Regions from separate parts of the Glycocaulis alkaliphilus genome, predicted to be linked through region 2. Evidence: predicted binding sites of a transcription regulator. Region 2 holds the regulator's gene; the other holds the start of a gene.
The links. Region 2 encodes LexA, which represses DNA repair genes until DNA is damaged. Its sites were predicted from a motif close to ATGTTCCNCTTGTGTTCC; they were not measured.
Positions count from the first base shown of each region.

Region 1: the regulator LexA is predicted to act here: its motif matches at 4,336-4,353, upstream of X907_RS06870 (ROK family protein).

Region 1 is NZ_CP018911.1:1,432,192-1,439,929, forward strand. It holds gene X907_RS06850 (beta-ketoacyl-ACP synthase III) at 1-1,127, opposite strand, end outside; gene X907_RS06855 (hypothetical protein) at 1,285-1,506, opposite strand; gene X907_RS06860 (DNA-3-methyladenine glycosylase I) at 1,503-2,084, opposite strand; gene X907_RS06865 (DNA polymerase IV) at 2,150-3,400, opposite strand; gene X907_RS06870 (ROK family protein) at 3,397-4,305, opposite strand; gene X907_RS06875 (response regulator) at 4,483-4,848, shown strand; gene X907_RS06880 (PleD family two-component system response regulator) at 4,864-6,225, shown strand; gene rpmG (50S ribosomal protein L33) at 6,273-6,440, opposite strand; gene X907_RS06890 (hypothetical protein) at 6,670-6,897, shown strand; gene X907_RS06895 (MFS transporter) at 6,911-7,738, opposite strand, start outside.
Region 2 is NZ_CP018911.1:1,815,706-1,823,443, reverse strand. It holds gene gltA (citrate synthase) at 1-857, opposite strand, end outside; gene gltX (glutamate--tRNA ligase) at 890-2,338, opposite strand; gene X907_RS08670 (ComEC/Rec2 family competence protein) at 2,394-4,550, shown strand; gene lexA (transcriptional repressor LexA) at 4,578-5,249, opposite strand; gene trpC (indole-3-glycerol phosphate synthase TrpC) at 5,347-6,141, opposite strand; gene trpD (anthranilate phosphoribosyltransferase) at 6,154-7,170, opposite strand; gene X907_RS08650 (anthranilate synthase component II) at 7,167-7,738, opposite strand, start outside.

The sequences.
Region 1 (7,738 bases), 380 kb from region 2:
ACGGTGCCGGCAGAATACCCGGCGCCGAACGAGCAGATCACACCCTTGTCGCCGCTTTTCAGATCATCGGAGTGCTTGTGAAATGCGATGATCGAACCGGCAGAGGATGTGTTGGCGTATTCATCCAGAATGGTCGGCGCATCCTCGCCACCAGCTTCCCGCCCGAACACTTTCTTGGCGATCATCAGATTCATGTTGATATTGGCCTGGTGCAGCCAGACACGGCGCATCTGGTCTGGCTCCAGCCCAAGATCATCCATGTGCTCGCGGATCATGTCCGACACCATCGGCACGACCTCCTTGAAGACCTTGCGGCCCTCCTGGACGAAGAGCCTGTCATCTTTCGGTGAACCATTCTGCAGCGGACGGTTGTCGCCGGTGGCGCGCTCGGTGCGGTTCAGGAAGCCGAAATTATTGCGGATATTGTTGGAGAACTGGGTTTTCAGGCGCGAGCCGATAATCCGCCATCCGCCTGTCCCCAGCTCCGCGCGCTCCAGCAACACCGCCGTGGCCACATCGCCAAAGATGAAATGGCTGTCGCGGTCGCGCCAGTTGAGGTGCCCGGACGTGATCTCCGGGCTGACCACCAGTATGGCGCGGGCATTGCCCGCCGCGATCATGTCCGCAGCGGCCTGCATGCCGAACGTGGCCGAGGAACAGGCGACATTCATGTCAAAGCCGAAGCCGTGCTCCATCCCCAGAAGCTGTTGCACCTCGATCGCGACCGCCGGATAGGCGCGCTGCATGTTGGACGCGGCGACAATGATGCCATCCACGTCAGCAGGCGTCTTGCCGGCGCGCTCCAGCGCATCGCGGGCAGCGTGGGCGCCGATCTCGGCAAGGATGGCAGGCTCATCGTTCGAGCGCTCAGGGATGTTGGGCATCATCCGGGTGATGTCGAGTACGCCGTCTTTTTCGACGACAAAGCGGGACTTGATGCCCGATGCCTTCTCGATGAACTCCGCTGAGGAGGGTGTCAGCGCTTCCAGCTCGCCGCGGGAGATGTCGTCCGCATGCTCGCCATTATAGCGCTCGGCATAGGCATTATACGCAGCCACCAGCTCTTCATTGGATATGGAATGGGGCGGCGTCCACAGCCCTGTGGCGCGAATGACGGCTTCACTCATCGGTTTCCCCAAACGATTCCTGATCGCTATGTCGTTACCCTAGCCTTCACAAAGGTGCAGAGTCGACCATTGTGACGCCGGTGGCCTTTGGCCATACCCGATTATCCCCGCACGTGCATGTGGCTTGCGCACAACAAGGGATGGTCGTTGGAGCGGATCAGCCGCTGCGCCCGCCGCTGATGACGCGGTGAATGGGCTGCGGGCGCTCGCGTACGACGCCATCTCCGTCCGTACACTGGTATTCCAGCACGCCAGTGGGGCCGTGGCGTCCGCCCATCTCGCAGTCCCGGTCCAGCGCGTGGGCTGGCGGACGGTTGGCGCAGGCACCGAGCGCGAGAACCCCAAGGGCAAGAACGGCGAGTTTCAGTGCAGGTTTCATGATGACCTCGACAGGTTTTTCACTTCCTCATGGCGGTGACAGCTGACCAGATGATCGTTGACCAGCCCGGTCGCCTGCATGAAGGCATAGACGATGACCGGGCCGCAGAATTTGAAGCCCTCCTTCTTGAGGGCCTTGCTCATCGCCTGACTGACCGGCGTTTCGGCGGGCACTTCCTTCATCGTGGAGAAGCGGTTCTGCACCGGCTCGCCGTCCACGAAATTCCACAGATAGTCGCTAAAGCCCTGTCCGCGCTCGCGCATGGCGAGATAGGCTTTCGCATTGCCTATCGAGGCTTCGATCTTCGCGCGCGATCGGATAATGCCCGCATTGCCGAGCAGGCGGGCAATATCCGCCTCGCCATAGCGTGCCAGCGTCTCCGGGTTGAAGCCGTCAAACGCCTCCAGGAACGCCTCGCGCTTGCGCAAAATGGTGATCCAGCTGAGGCCGGCCTGAAACCCGTCAAGGATCAGCTTGGCAAACAAGGCCTCGTCATCACGCTCGGGCACACCCCATTCGGTGTCGTGATAATCGACATAGAGCGGGTCTTCGCCCGGCCAGGGACAGCGATGGAGCATGGGGTTTTTCCGCCTTCCAGATTTCAGCCAAACATCTCAGTGCCATGCGGCCAAGTGAACAAATGCTAATGGTCTTTCAGGGAGCGCCCCTTGATGACCGCCGAGGGGCCAAATCTGGCGCGGGCCTTGTCCATGGCGCGCTCGGCAGCGGCGCGCTTGGGCCCGTCAGGATCGAGAAGGTCGCGCGCATCGCCCGTGGCCGGTTCCAGATCGCTGAAACCTATCCCGATCAGCCGGTAGCGTGGGCCTTGCGGCTCGGCGCGTAAGAGCTCGCGGCCTGTGCGGAACAGCGTGTCGGCCAGCTGGGCGGGCTGGTTGAGCGTGCGCCGCCGCGTCAGGGATTTGAAGCTGTCCGTCTTCAGTTTCAGCGTGACGACGCGGCCAGCAATGCCTTGCGCCTTCATCCGGTCGGCCACCTTCACGCATAGCGGCCAGAGACGCTTTTCCAGCTCCTCATGGCTGGCGACATCGTCAAAGAAGGTGGTTTCGGCTGACACGCTCTTGCGTTCGCCATCGCGGGCCACCGGACGATGGTCTATGCCTTGCGCCAGCCGCCAGAGCCGCGCGCCCGACGGCCCGTGACGGCGCAGCAGCGCATCCTCACCGCGCGCAATGACGTCTCCGAGCGTCTTCAGCCCGTCCCGGTTCAGCGTGGCGGCAAAGGCCGGGCCGACGCCAAACACGCTCTGCACCGGGCGCGGGCGCAGGAAGTCTGCCGCCTCGGCCCGTCCTATCACCGAAAATCCGTCCGGCTTGTCGAGTTCGGATGCGGTCTTGGCGAGAAACTTGTTGTAGCTGAGGCCCACCGACACCGTGACGCCCACCTCCGACTTGATGCGCGCCGCCAGCTTCATCAGCGTCAATGCGGGCGGGCTGCCGTGCAGGCGCTGCGTGCCCGTCAGGTCGAGAAACGCCTCATCGATGGAGAGCGGCTCCACCGCCGGGGTTACGTCCTCCATCATCTGGCGGATGCGCTTGCCTTCGGCTGCATAGAGGCTCATGCGCGGGGAGATGACCACGGCATCCGGGCAGGCTTTGAGCGCCTTGAACATGGGCATGGCCGAGCGCACGCCGTGCAGCCTTGCCACATAGCAGGCGGTGGCCACCACGCCGCGCTTGCCGCCGCCAATAATGACCGGCTGGTTGGCCAGCGACGGATCATCGCGCTTCTCAATGGAGGCATAGAAGGCATCGCAGTCGATATGGGCGATCGAGAGGGTTTCCAGCTCGTCATGGACGAACACCTTGCGCGAGCCGCACGCCCCGCATCGCGGCGGCGTTGATGGTGCAAAACAGGTACGGCAATACCCGGTCATTGCGCTTCCATTGGCCATAGCCAGGCAGCCCCGCGCACACCGGAGGAGTCGCCGTGCCGGTTCACTACGACGCGTGTGCGGAACTCGTCGGAGAAGACATGCGGGGCGAGGCGGGTTTCCAGATCGGCGGCCAGGCCGGGCAGGTTGGATAGTCCGCCGCCCAGCACGATCACATCGGGGTCCAGCACGTTGACGATGGTGGAGAGCGAGCGCGCCAGCCGGTCAGCGTGACGGGCGAGCGCGGCAGCTGCTTTCACGTCGCCTTCGGCGGCCTTTGTTGCAATCTGGTCGGCTGTAAGGCTTTCGCCTGTCACTCGCTGGTGGTCGCGTGCCAGCGCCGGGCCGGAGCACCAGCTTTCCACGCAGCCAAGGCGGCCGCATCCGCATCGGGGTCCGGGAATCTCGTCCGTTGAAGGGCGGGGCAGGGAGGTGTGTCCCCACTCGCCGGCGATAAGCCCGCCGCCCTCATGGAGGCGTCCGCCAATGACGATGCCGCCGCCTACGCCCGTGCCTGCGATCACGCCGAACACGCAATGCGCGCCCGCGCCTGCGCCGTCGGTGGCTTCGGACAGGGCAAAACAGTTGGCGTCATTGGCGCAGCGCACGTCCTGCGCCAGCACGTCTGTCAGATCGCGCTGCAGGGGCTGGCCATTGAGGTGGGAGGAGTTGGCGTTGCGTACCAGCCCGGTGCGCGGATTGATCGAGCCGGGGTGACCGATGCCAACGCTTGCAGGCGTGCCGCCCGCTAGCTGGCGGACTTCGGCGACAAGATCGCGAATCAGTTCCACGCCGAGGCGGTAAGTGGACTGCGACGGCTTGCGGATGCGGGCCAGAATGGTGCCGTCAGCGCCCAGCGCGATGGCTTCTGTCTTGGTGCCGCCCAGATCAACGCCGATGCGGATCATGCGGAATCCCCTGCCAGTCATGGTGTGGCCACGTTCTTATCTTGTTCCTTACCGGGTTCCTAGCGCGCGACTCATCGTTGATTAAGGAAAATGGTGTCTACTCGGCAGTGGATGGAAAAAGGTCCACGCCAAAGGCGGGGCAAACGGGGGAAGCACGCGGTCGCCATGCTGCAGGTCATGTCCAAAAAAGTTCTGATCGTTGAAGATAACGAGCTGAACATGAAGTTATTTCATGATCTGCTCGAGGCCCACGGCTACGAGACCCTCCAGACCCGGGAGGGCCTGAAGGCCATTGATATCGCGCGCGAGCATCGCCCCGATCTCATCCTGATGGACATCCAGCTGCCGGAAGTGTCCGGGCTGGACGTCACCAAATGGCTCAAGAGCGATGAAGACCTCTCCGGTATCCCGGTCGTGGCCGTCACCGCCTTTGCCATGAAGGGTGATGAGGAGCGTATCCGCGAAGGCGGGTGTGAGGGCTATCTCTCCAAACCCATCACGGTGACGAGCTTTATCGAGACAATCCGGAAATTTATCGGATAGGGAGGCGCCAGACCCATGAGTGCGCGCATCCTCGTAGTCGATGATATCGAGACCAACAGGCGCTTGCTGGAAGCGCGCCTGTCGGCTGAGTATTTTGATGTCGTGCTGGCGTCTTCCGGAGCCGAGTGCCTTGAAAAGGCCCGCGACACCATGCCGGACATGATCCTTCTGGACATCATGATGCCAGGCATGGACGGGTTTGAAACCTGCCGCCGCCTGAAGGCCGACGCTGCCACCCGCCATATCCCCGTCATCATGGTAACGGCGCTGGATCAGCGCGAGGACCGGGTGAAGGGGCTGGAAGCGGGCGCGGACGAGTTTCTCACCAAGCCGGTCAATGATGTTGCCCTGTTTGCGCGTGTGCGCTCGCTTCTGCGCCTGAAGGAAGTGCTCGACGAGCTGCGCCTGCGCCACGAGGGCGCACTGGCTGATGATGGCGTTGAGGACGGTGATCTGGACGGCCCGGCGATTGTTATCGTGGCCGCTGGCGATGATGTCGCCGCCGAGCGCCTGTCTGCCAAGCTGCCCAAGGGCTTCGCGGCGCGCCCGATCGGTGATCCGGCTGGCGTGGTGAAGGCCGCGCGGGCCGGGGCAGAGCTGGTGCTGATCGATCTGGCGACGGCAAAGTTTGATGCCTTGCGCGTCTGTGCGCGCATCCGCTCTGACGCTGTAACCCGGCACACGCCGATCATCTGCGTTGTCGATCCCGACACGCCGCAGGACATGGTCCGCGCGCTGGATCTGGGGGTCAGCGATGTGGTGACGCGCCCGGTTGATCCGGGTGAGCTGGCGGCGCGCCTGAACACCCAGCTAAAGCGCAAGCGCTATGCCGAACAGCTGCGCGAGCGTCTGGAAGAGAGCCTTGAGATGGCGGTCATTGATCCGCTGACCGGGCTTTATAATCGCCGCTATATGGGCTCACGCCTGCGTCAGGCTGTCGATGCCTGGGAGGCCGCCGCCGAGACGGTGTCGGTCATCCTGTTTGACATCGACCATTTCAAGCGCATCAACGACACTTGGGGCCACCAGGCCGGAGATGAGGTGCTGCGCGCCTTTACCGAACGCATGAACGCCCAGCTGCGCGCGCTCGACATTGCCGGGCGTCATGGCGGCGAGGAATTCATGGTCGTACTCTCCGGAGCGACCCAGAGGGAAGCCGTGGAAGCCGCCGAGCGGGTGCGGGCAGCGATCGCGCGCGCGCCCTTCCGTCTGGCGAATGCGGGAATCACGGTGGATGTGACAACCAGTGCCGGCGTCGCCGAAATCATGCATGGCGATACGCCAGAACGCCTTATTGCGCGCGCTGATGCCGCGCTCTATCAGGCCAAGGCTGCTGGCCGCAATCAGGTCATGGCGGCACAGAAAAAGGCCGCGTGACGATCACGCGGCCTTCCTCAAATCGGCAGATGCGGTAAGGGGCAGATCTACTTGATCTTGCCTTCCTTGAACTCGACATGCTTGCGCGCGACCGGATCGTACTTTTTCAGCACGAGTTTCTCGGTCATGGTACGCGCGTTTTTCTTGGTCACGTAGAAGTAACCCGTGCCAGCCGTCGAATTGAGGCGGATCTTGATGGTTGTCGGCTTGGCCATGTCACTCACCTGAAACTGGATTGCCGCGCCAGACCGGACCTGACGCTTCGCGAGCGCGCGAAAATACGCATGTTCGTATGGGTGTCAATGGCGGTGATGCGTTCAGCTCCGCCAGCTCATGGACACGATTGCGGGAAAAAGTGACTGAAAGCCAATGAAGCCGTATACTCTGTTTTCGGCGTTGATCCCGCGAATGGGTTGTTGACGTCGTGTGCCCAGGACGAGGTTTATGGCAGACAACGTTACAAACGAGCCTTTGCTTGAACACCTGAAGGCGCTGCGAACCCAAGTGGGAACGCTGCAGAACGATATGTCCGATGTGAAGACCAGCCTTATTAGCCTGCGTCAGCACCTGACCGCGTTCATGTCCACCGATGCCGCACATGAAGGCGCGCTGGCGTCGTTGCAGGCACGCCTTAATCGCATCGAACGTCGGCTGGAAATCTCCGAAACCTGATCACAAGCCCGGTTCAGCGCCGCCAGTTTCTCAGCGCAATCGGCAGATAGATTGCCGCAATCACGCTGAGTGCGAGCAGGAAGCCGTGCGGGTTGATCCAGTCCATGGCCATTCCGCCCAGTGGCGGCCCGAACAACGATCCCGAACCGTAGGCGAAGATGAAGGCTGCATTGGCGGCGGCCAGCTGGCCTGCCTGAACCCGCTCGCCGATCACTGACAGCCCGACTGTGTAGTAGGCGCTGGCAAGACCGACATAGAGGAAGATGAGCGGGAAGAGGGCAAAGCCAAACCCGCTCGACGCGATGATGAGCAGCGGTATGGCAACCGCGCCGCCGGTAATCAGCGCCAGCGTACGCATGCGTCCTGTCCGGTCAGCAAAATTGCCAATGGGTATCTGCATGCAGAGCGCCCCCAGCGCGCCAGTGGTCATCAGCAGGCCCACCATTACGGTCGTCAGGCCTGTCCGGTCACCATAGACGGGCATCAGGGCGAAGAAGCTGTTTTCCAGCGCGCCGAACAGGAAGCCGGCAAGAATGGCAGCCGGGGCGAGGCGCGCTGTGGTGAGCATGGCCAGCGGGCTGCCCTCGTCCCCACTCGGCGGTATCAGGCCCGGACCACGCAGGAACACGACCGGCAACACGCCCGCCGCATAGATCGCCGCTCCGGCGATCCACGGCGCCCAGCCTTCTGCCCCCAGCAGCGCCAGCAGCAGCCCGCCAGAGCCGAACCCCGCCGACAGCACCGTCGCATACACCGCCAGCAATGAAGCGCGCCGTTCAGGCTTTGCCAGCTGGTTGATCCATGTCTCGCTGGCGATGAAGACGATGGTTACAGCAATGCC
Region 2 (7,738 bases):
GAGCCGATCTCTTCAAGCATGTTGAGCGCTGCTTCATTCGCGCCGCCATGGGCCGGGCCCCAGAGCGAGGCAATGCCGGCCGCAATACAGGCAAACGGATTGGCGCCAGACGAACCGGCGAGGCGCACCGTGGAGGTGGAGGCGTTCTGCTCGTGGTCGGCGTGCAGGATGAAGATGCGGTCCATCGCGCGGGCGAGCGTCGGGGAGACCTTGTAGTCTTCGGCCGGTACGGCAAAGCACATGCGCAGGAAGTTGGAGGCGTAGTCCAGCTCGTTGCGCGGGCTGATGAAGGGCTGGCCAACCGAGTATTTGAACGCGCGCGCCGCGATGGTCGGCATTTTGGCGATCATGCGGTGGCTGGCGATGGTGCGCGCCTTGGGATCATTGATGTCGGTGGAGTCGTGATAGAAAGCGGCCAGCGCGCCGACCGTTCCCACCATTACCGCCATCGGGTGTGCGTCACGGCGATAGCCGCGGAAGAACTGGTCGAACTGGTCGTGCAGCATGGTGTGACGGCGGATCGTCCAGTCAAACTCTTCCAGCTCTTTTGCAGACGGCAGCTCACCATGCAGAAGCAGATAGGAAACCTCGATGAAGGAGGAGTTCTCCGCCAGCTGGTCAATCGGGTAGCCCCGGTACAGGAGAATGCCCTCATCACCATCGATATAGGTGATCTGGCTTTCGCAGCTGGCCGTGGAGGTAAATCCCGGGTCATACGTAAATACGCCCGCGTCGCGGTAAAGCGTACGGATGTCGATGACATCGGGGCCAACCGAGCCGCCCAGAACCGGCAAATCAATCGTCTTGCCGTTAATGGTAAGCTGGGCGGTGCCCGTTTTTTCGGTCTTGTTCTTCATCGGTCCAATCCCTTCACATAATTCAGGTCGGTTCAGGCCGGGCGGGTGTGGTCATCCAGCCTGGCAATCGCTTCTTCCCGGCCCAGCAATGCCAGAACCAGGCTCATATCGGGCGCCGGGGCGCCTCCGGTCAGTACGGCGCGTAAAGGCTGGCCGATCTTGCCAAAGCCTACGCCCTCATCTTGCGCAAAGGCCTTGAGCAACTCGCCCAGAGCTTCGCTGTCCCAGTCATTGTGTGCGGCGAGCACGGCGCGCAGGCGGGAGAGCAGCGCGAGTGCCTCGGGAGACAAATGCTTGCGCGCCGTATCGTCAATGGTGAACGGGCGCTCACGGAGCAGAAAATAGGCCTGCGTTTCCATTTCGGCGAGTGTTTTTGAACGCTCTTTCAGCATATCCATGGCAGGCGTTAACCGGGCGTTCGCCACCGCGCCGCTGACCAGCCCTTCCTCGCCTTCCAGCCGCTCCGTCAGCAGGGCCAGAAGCCGCGCATTGTCCGCCTGTCTGATGTGGTGATGGTTCACAAACGCCATCTTGTCGAAGTCCAGCCGGGCAGGGGCCTTGTTCAGGCCTGCCAGCGAAAAGGCAGCAATGAGTTCGGCGTCGTTGAACAGCTCCTGATCGCCATGGCTCCAACCAAGCCGCGCCAGATAATTGCGCAGGCCTTCGGGCAGATAGCCCATCTCGCGATAGGCCTCGGCCCCCAACGCGCCGTGGCGTTTGGAGAGCTTCTTGCCATCGGGCCCGTGGATAAGGGGGATATGGGCGAAGACCGGCCGGTCCCAGCCCAGCGCATCGTAAAGCTGGGCCTGGCGGCCGCCATTCACCAGATGATCGTCGCCGCGGATGATGTGGGTGACGCCCATATCATGGTCATCAACCACGACAGCGAGATTATAGGTCGGGTTTCCGTCGGCGCGCAGCAGGATGAGGTCGTCGAACTCCTTGGCCGCCCAGCGCACGTCGCCCTGAACCGCGTCATGCAGCGTCACATCGCTGTCGGGTGCGCGAAAGCGGACGGTAAACCGCATGTCACCGGGCGGTGTGCCGCCATCGCGCCAGGGTGAACGCAGCGCGCGGCCTTCAGCGAAGGCTTCCTCGCGCAGCTTTTCCACTTCCTCGGGTGTGCAATAGCAGCGGAATGCCTTTCCTTGCGCGACAAGCTCTTCAGCGATTTCGCGATGGCGGTCTGCGCGCGCATGCTGGGAAACGGCCTCGCCATCCCATTCCAGCCCCAGCCAGTTCATGCCGGCCAGAATCGCGTCTACAGCCTCGGTCGTGGAGCGTTCACGGTCGGTATCTTCGATGCGAAGCTTGAACTGGCCGCCTGCCTGGCGCGCAAAAAGATAGTTGAACAAGGCCGTGCGCGCCCCTCCAATATGGAGGAAGCCGGTGGGTGAAGGCGCGAAACGCGTGATGATGTCTGATCTGTTTTGCACGTGCGAGATGTTGCTGCGCTGCGAAGGGAGCGGGATGATTAGCATGTTAGCGCGGTAAAGAGATAGTCTCACCGCTGAAGTGACAACACAGGGTGGCTGCATGCGCCGCTACATCCAGGCGGTCTGGACATCAATCCAGCGGGGGCGCAGCCCGGTTTCGGGCGCCGAGCGCGCGGCACTGAGCCGTCTTTTGCAGCCTGTATTGCCATCAAGAGCTGTCCGGCCGTCCGATCTGATCTTGTGGGCGCCGCTGGCCGCGGGGCTGGGTGCGGCAGTCTATCTTTCGGTTCCGGCAGAGCCTGGCAGCGTGCTGATCCCGGTTTTCTGGCTTGCCGCTTTTGCCTGCGTTCTGGCCGTCCCGCTTTTCACCGCCAAGCCGTCCCTGATGGCAGCGATCGTGCTGAGCGCCTGTGCGCTGGCCGGGCATGCCCATGTTCAGGGCAGGACGCTCTCGCTTGCGCCGCCCGTGATCGAGGTCAGTGACCGAGCCCGCACGGTTACAGGCTGGGTGGAGCGCATCGAACGCAGAGGCCGGTCGGGGCGCGTGCTGCTGCGCGTACAGACGCTGGAGCGCGCCGATGTGGCGCCGTTCCGGGTGCGCTTGCGGATCAACACCGAAACCCTGACCCCCGGCGACGGCATACGTATCAATGCTGTCCTGTCCCATCCGCGTGGGCCTGCGGCGGCGGGTGGCTATGACGGTGCGCGGGCGGCCTGGTATCAGCGGGTGGCGCTTGCCGGCTTTTCCATCTCACAGCCTCAGCCGGAAGAGATTGCCGGCGATGAGAGCGAGCGGGCATTTCTGGGATGGCGCTGGCGGCTGGCGCAGCGCATTTCCGATGCTGCCGGGCCGAACTCCGGACCGGTCATTGCCGCGCTGCTGACCGGGGAGCGCTCAGGCGTTACCGAGGCCCATGCGGAGGCGCTCAGGCTATCCGGGCTTGGCCATTTGCTGGCCATATCGGGGATGCATATGGCATTGCTGGCGGGCGGTATCTATTTCGCGGCGCGCTGGCTCATCGCCTCGATTGAGCCCTTCGCCCGCGCGCATGACCCGCGAAAGCCTGCCGCGCTGATCGCACTGCTCGCCGCCCTTGGCTATCTGCTGCTGTCTGGCGGGGCGATCTCCACCCAGCGTGCCTTCGTCATGGCTGCGGTCATGTTCACGGCGATATTGATAGGGCGAAGAGCGGTGTCGTTTCAGTCGCTTGCTCTGGCCGCACTCATCATCATCGCATTCAGCCCGCAAAGCGTGATCGAGCCGGGTTTCCAGATGAGCTTCGCCGCCACCGCCGCGCTGATCGCCGTCTATGAAGCCTGGCAGAGATGGCGGATGACACGCGATATGGCCGACTATGGCTGGTTTGCGCGGGTACAGGCCGCGTTTACAGGCCTTGCCGTTACCAGCCTGGTGGCGGGCAGCGCGACCGGGCTTTTTGCCGCCTTCCACTTCCAGCGCATGGCAGCCTACGGGTTTGGCGCAAACCTTCTGGCCATGCCGGTCTTCAGCTTCTGGGTCATGCCGGCGGGTGTCGTGGGGCTATTGCTGGCTCCCTTCGGGCTGGAAGGGCTGCCGCTCCTGGTGAGCGCGGCGGGCATGGACATCGTTCTTGCCATCGCCACGTGGACATCCTCGCTGCCCGGCGCGGCCATGCCGGCGCTGGCACCGGGCGGGATCGTGCTTGGCCTTTATGCGACCGGGTTTGCCCTGGCGACGCTGGGGCGCGGGCTGGTGCGAGTGGCGGGTGTCCCTTTTGCTGCCGGGGCGCTTGGCCTGTGGGCACTGCAATCGCCGCCCGACATGATGATCACCTCGTCGGGCGTACTCGTTTCGCGCAGCCTTTCAGCTGAGTCCGGTGAACCTGGAGACTGGCAGGTCAGCGACCGCCGCCGGGGCCGGTTCGAGACAGGCGTTCTCCTGCAGCGCGCAGGAACAGGGCTAAGCGCCGCGCCGCGCGGGGATTACGCGTGCGATCCGCTGGGCTGCCTTGTCGTCACGGCCGAGGGGCTGCGCGTAGCGGTCAGCGAGCATCCCGCCTCGCTGGAGGAAGACTGCGTACGCGCAGACCTGGTGGTCGCGCGCGGCACGGTAAGCGCCTGGCAGAAGCGCCGCTGCGCGGTGCCTGTTCTCGATGATGCGGCGCGGGCAGAGCTGGGCAGTGCCGAGTTCTGGGTCAGAGATGGCCGCATAATCCGCCTGCGCGGCGCCAATGATGGCAGTGCGGCCCGTGTCTGGGGGCGGGAGCGGGGCAGCTGACTGTCCGCCGCCGCCCGGACTCCCGGATCAGTGATAGCGGCGGATCAGCCCCACCAGACGACCCTGAACCTGCACCCGGTCGGGCCCGAAAATACGGGTCTCATAGGCCGGGTTGGCCGCTTCAAGAGCAATCGACCCGCCCTTGCGGCGGATGCGCTTGAGCGTGGCTTCCTCATTATCCACCAGCGCAACGACAATCTCGCCATTATTGGCCGTGTCTCCGCGCCGGATAATGACGTAATCGCCATCCAGAATACCGGCCTCGATCATGGAATCGCCCTCGACCTCGAGCGCGAAATGTTCACCCGACGAGACCATTTGGGACGGCACGCCGAAACGCTCGGTTTCGTGCTGGATGGCTTCGATGGGCACACCAGCCGCGATCTTGCCCAGAAGCGGCACATCCACCGAATCCGTCTCGACTTCACGGCGGGCAAAATTGCCGCTGACGACATTATCTGCGGCGCTTGCGCGCGGTGCGGAGGCATCCGGGAGCTTGAGCACTTCGAGCGCCCGGGCCCGGTGGGCCAGACGCCGAATGAAGCCACGCTCCTCCAGCGCGCTGACGAGGCGGTGAACACCGGACTTTGAAGCCAGCTGAAGCGCTTCCTTCATCTCGTCAAAGGACGGGGAAACGCCGTCTTCAGAGAGGCGCTTGTGAATGAAGAGCAGAAGCTCGTGTTGTTTGCGGGTCAGCATGAGGGGTCTGATCTCCAGGCGCAGCGGGAACAAAGCCAGAAAGGCCATGTTTTGTTCTATGCCTGTTCCGGCGGCTGGTCAAGCGGAATACGGGGTCTCACGCGAACTTCATCAGGTCTTTCACCGCTGACGTTACATCATTCTGGCGCATGAGGCTTTCGCCGACCAGAAGCGCTTTGGCGCCGGACTTACGCACCCGCTCAGCGTCATCGAAGGAGAAAATGCCGCTCTCGGCGACGAGAAAGCGGTCCTCGGGGACATGCGCGCTGAGCGCCTCGAACGTATCGAGCGTCACATCGAAGGTGCGCAGATTGCGGTTATTGATACCAATGAGCGGCGAGGGCAGGGCGAGGGCCCGGTCCAGCTCCGCCCGGTCATGCACCTCGATAAGGGCATCCATGTCCCAGCGTGCAGCCTCGGCCACCAGATCGGCGGCCAGCGTGTCGTCCACGGCTGCCATGATGACCAGAATGCAGTCTGCGCCCAGAGCGCGGGCCTCTACGACCTGCCAGGGGTCATAGAGGAAGTCCTTGCGCAATACGGGCAGGGAGACGGCGGCGCGCGCCTCGACAAGATGGCTGTCGGCTCCTTCAAAGCTTTCCGTGTCAGTGAGGATGGAGAGGCAGGCTGCGCCCCCGTCCTCATAGGCGCGGGCGAGCGCGGGAGGGTCAAAGTCGGCGCGGATCAGGCCTTTGGAGGGGCTTGCCTTCTTGATCTCCGCAATCAGCGCCAGTCCGTCGGCGGCTTGCCGGGTTTGCAGCTGCCTGAAAAAACCGCGCACAGGTGAGGCAGCGCGCGCCTTTGCGCAGATGTCGGCATAGCTGAGAGCTGCCTTGCGGCGCGCGGTCTCCGCGCGCTTGTAGATGCCAATACGCTCCAGCGTGTCGCTCATCGCGGGCGCTCCTCAGGTGTTTGTAATATGTACAAGCTTATTGAGCGTTCCGGCGGCCCGCCCGTCATCAATGGCGGCTGCTGCCAGCGCCACGCCGTCTTTCAGGCCATCAGCCTTGCCCGCAAGCACCAGTGCCGCGCTGGCATTGAACAGGACAATGTCGCGGTATGCGCCACGCTCGCCGTCCAGCAGGCGGTGCAGCGCGGCGGCATTCTCGGCCGGTTCCCCGCCCTTGAGATCATCAAGGCTCGCGCGGGGCAATCCGGCATCTTCAGGCGTGACGGTGAACTCGCGCACGCTGCCATCGGCCTCCAGGCTGGCGATATGGGTGGCGCCGGTTGTGGTGATCTCATCCAGACCGTCTTCGCCGTGGACGATCCACGCACGCTCGGCGCCCAGATCGCGCAAGGCCTCGGCCATGGGCACAAGCCAGCGCTGGTCGAACACACCCAGAAGCTGGCGGCGTGTGCCCGCAGGGTTTGATAGCGGACCCAGCAGGTTGAACACGGTGCGCACCCCCAGCGTCTTGCGGGCAGGGGCCACGTGGCGCACGGCGCCGTGATGGGCCTGGGCGAACAGGAAGGCGACACCGGCCTCGTCCAGCGCCCGTTCGATCTGTTCAGGCGTTGCCATCAGGTTCACACCCGATGAATCGAGCACTTCGGCAGAGCCGGATTTCGACGAGGCAGCCTTGTTGCCGTGCTTGGCAACCACGGCGCCCGCAGCAGCAGCCACCAGCGCGGCGGCGGTGGAGATGTTCCATGTGCCCCGGGCGTCGCCGCCGGTTCCGCATGTATCAATGGCATTGGCGGGAGCTTTCACCGTGTTCATCCGCGCGCGCATGGCGCGCGCTCCGGTGGCCAGCACGCCCGGATCCTCGCCAATCGCGGCCAGTCCAATAAGAAAGCCGCCAATCTCGGCCAGATCCGCTTCGCCATCCATCAGCGCATCAAAAGCCGCCTCCAGCGCCTCTGGCGCAGGCAGTTTCCCGCCTGCAAGGGCGGAGATGGCCGGGCGCATCTGGCTCATGCGGCGGCCTTGCCGGACTGGCGGGGGATTTCAGCCAGAAAATTCTTCAAAAGGGCATGGCCGTGCTCGGAGGCAATCGATTCGGGGTGGAACTGGACGCCATGTACAGGGCGGGAACGGTGCCGGAGGCCCATGATCTCGCCATCGGCGGTGCGGGCGTTGACGACCAGCTCGCTGCCCTCGGGCAGGTCGACGGCGAGCGAGTGGTAGCGCGTCGCCTCAAACGGTGAGGGCAGGCCGGCAAACACGCCCGTAGCGTCATGCGTGATCGGGCTGGTCTTGCCGTGCATGATCTCGCGTGCCTGAACCACCTTGCCGCCATAGACCTGTCCCATCGCCTGATGACCGAGGCAGACGCCGAGGACCGGCAGGCCGGCCGGCGCCTGTCGCAGCACGTCCAGACAGATGCCAGCGCGGTCAGGGTCGCACGGGCCGGGTGACAGGACGATGGCTTCTGCGCCGAGGCCCAGCGCCTCAGCCGCGCTCATGGCATCGTTGCGGATCACGCGGGTCTGCGCGCCGAGCTCCTGGAAATAATGGACCAGGTTGAAGGTGAAGCTGTCGTAAT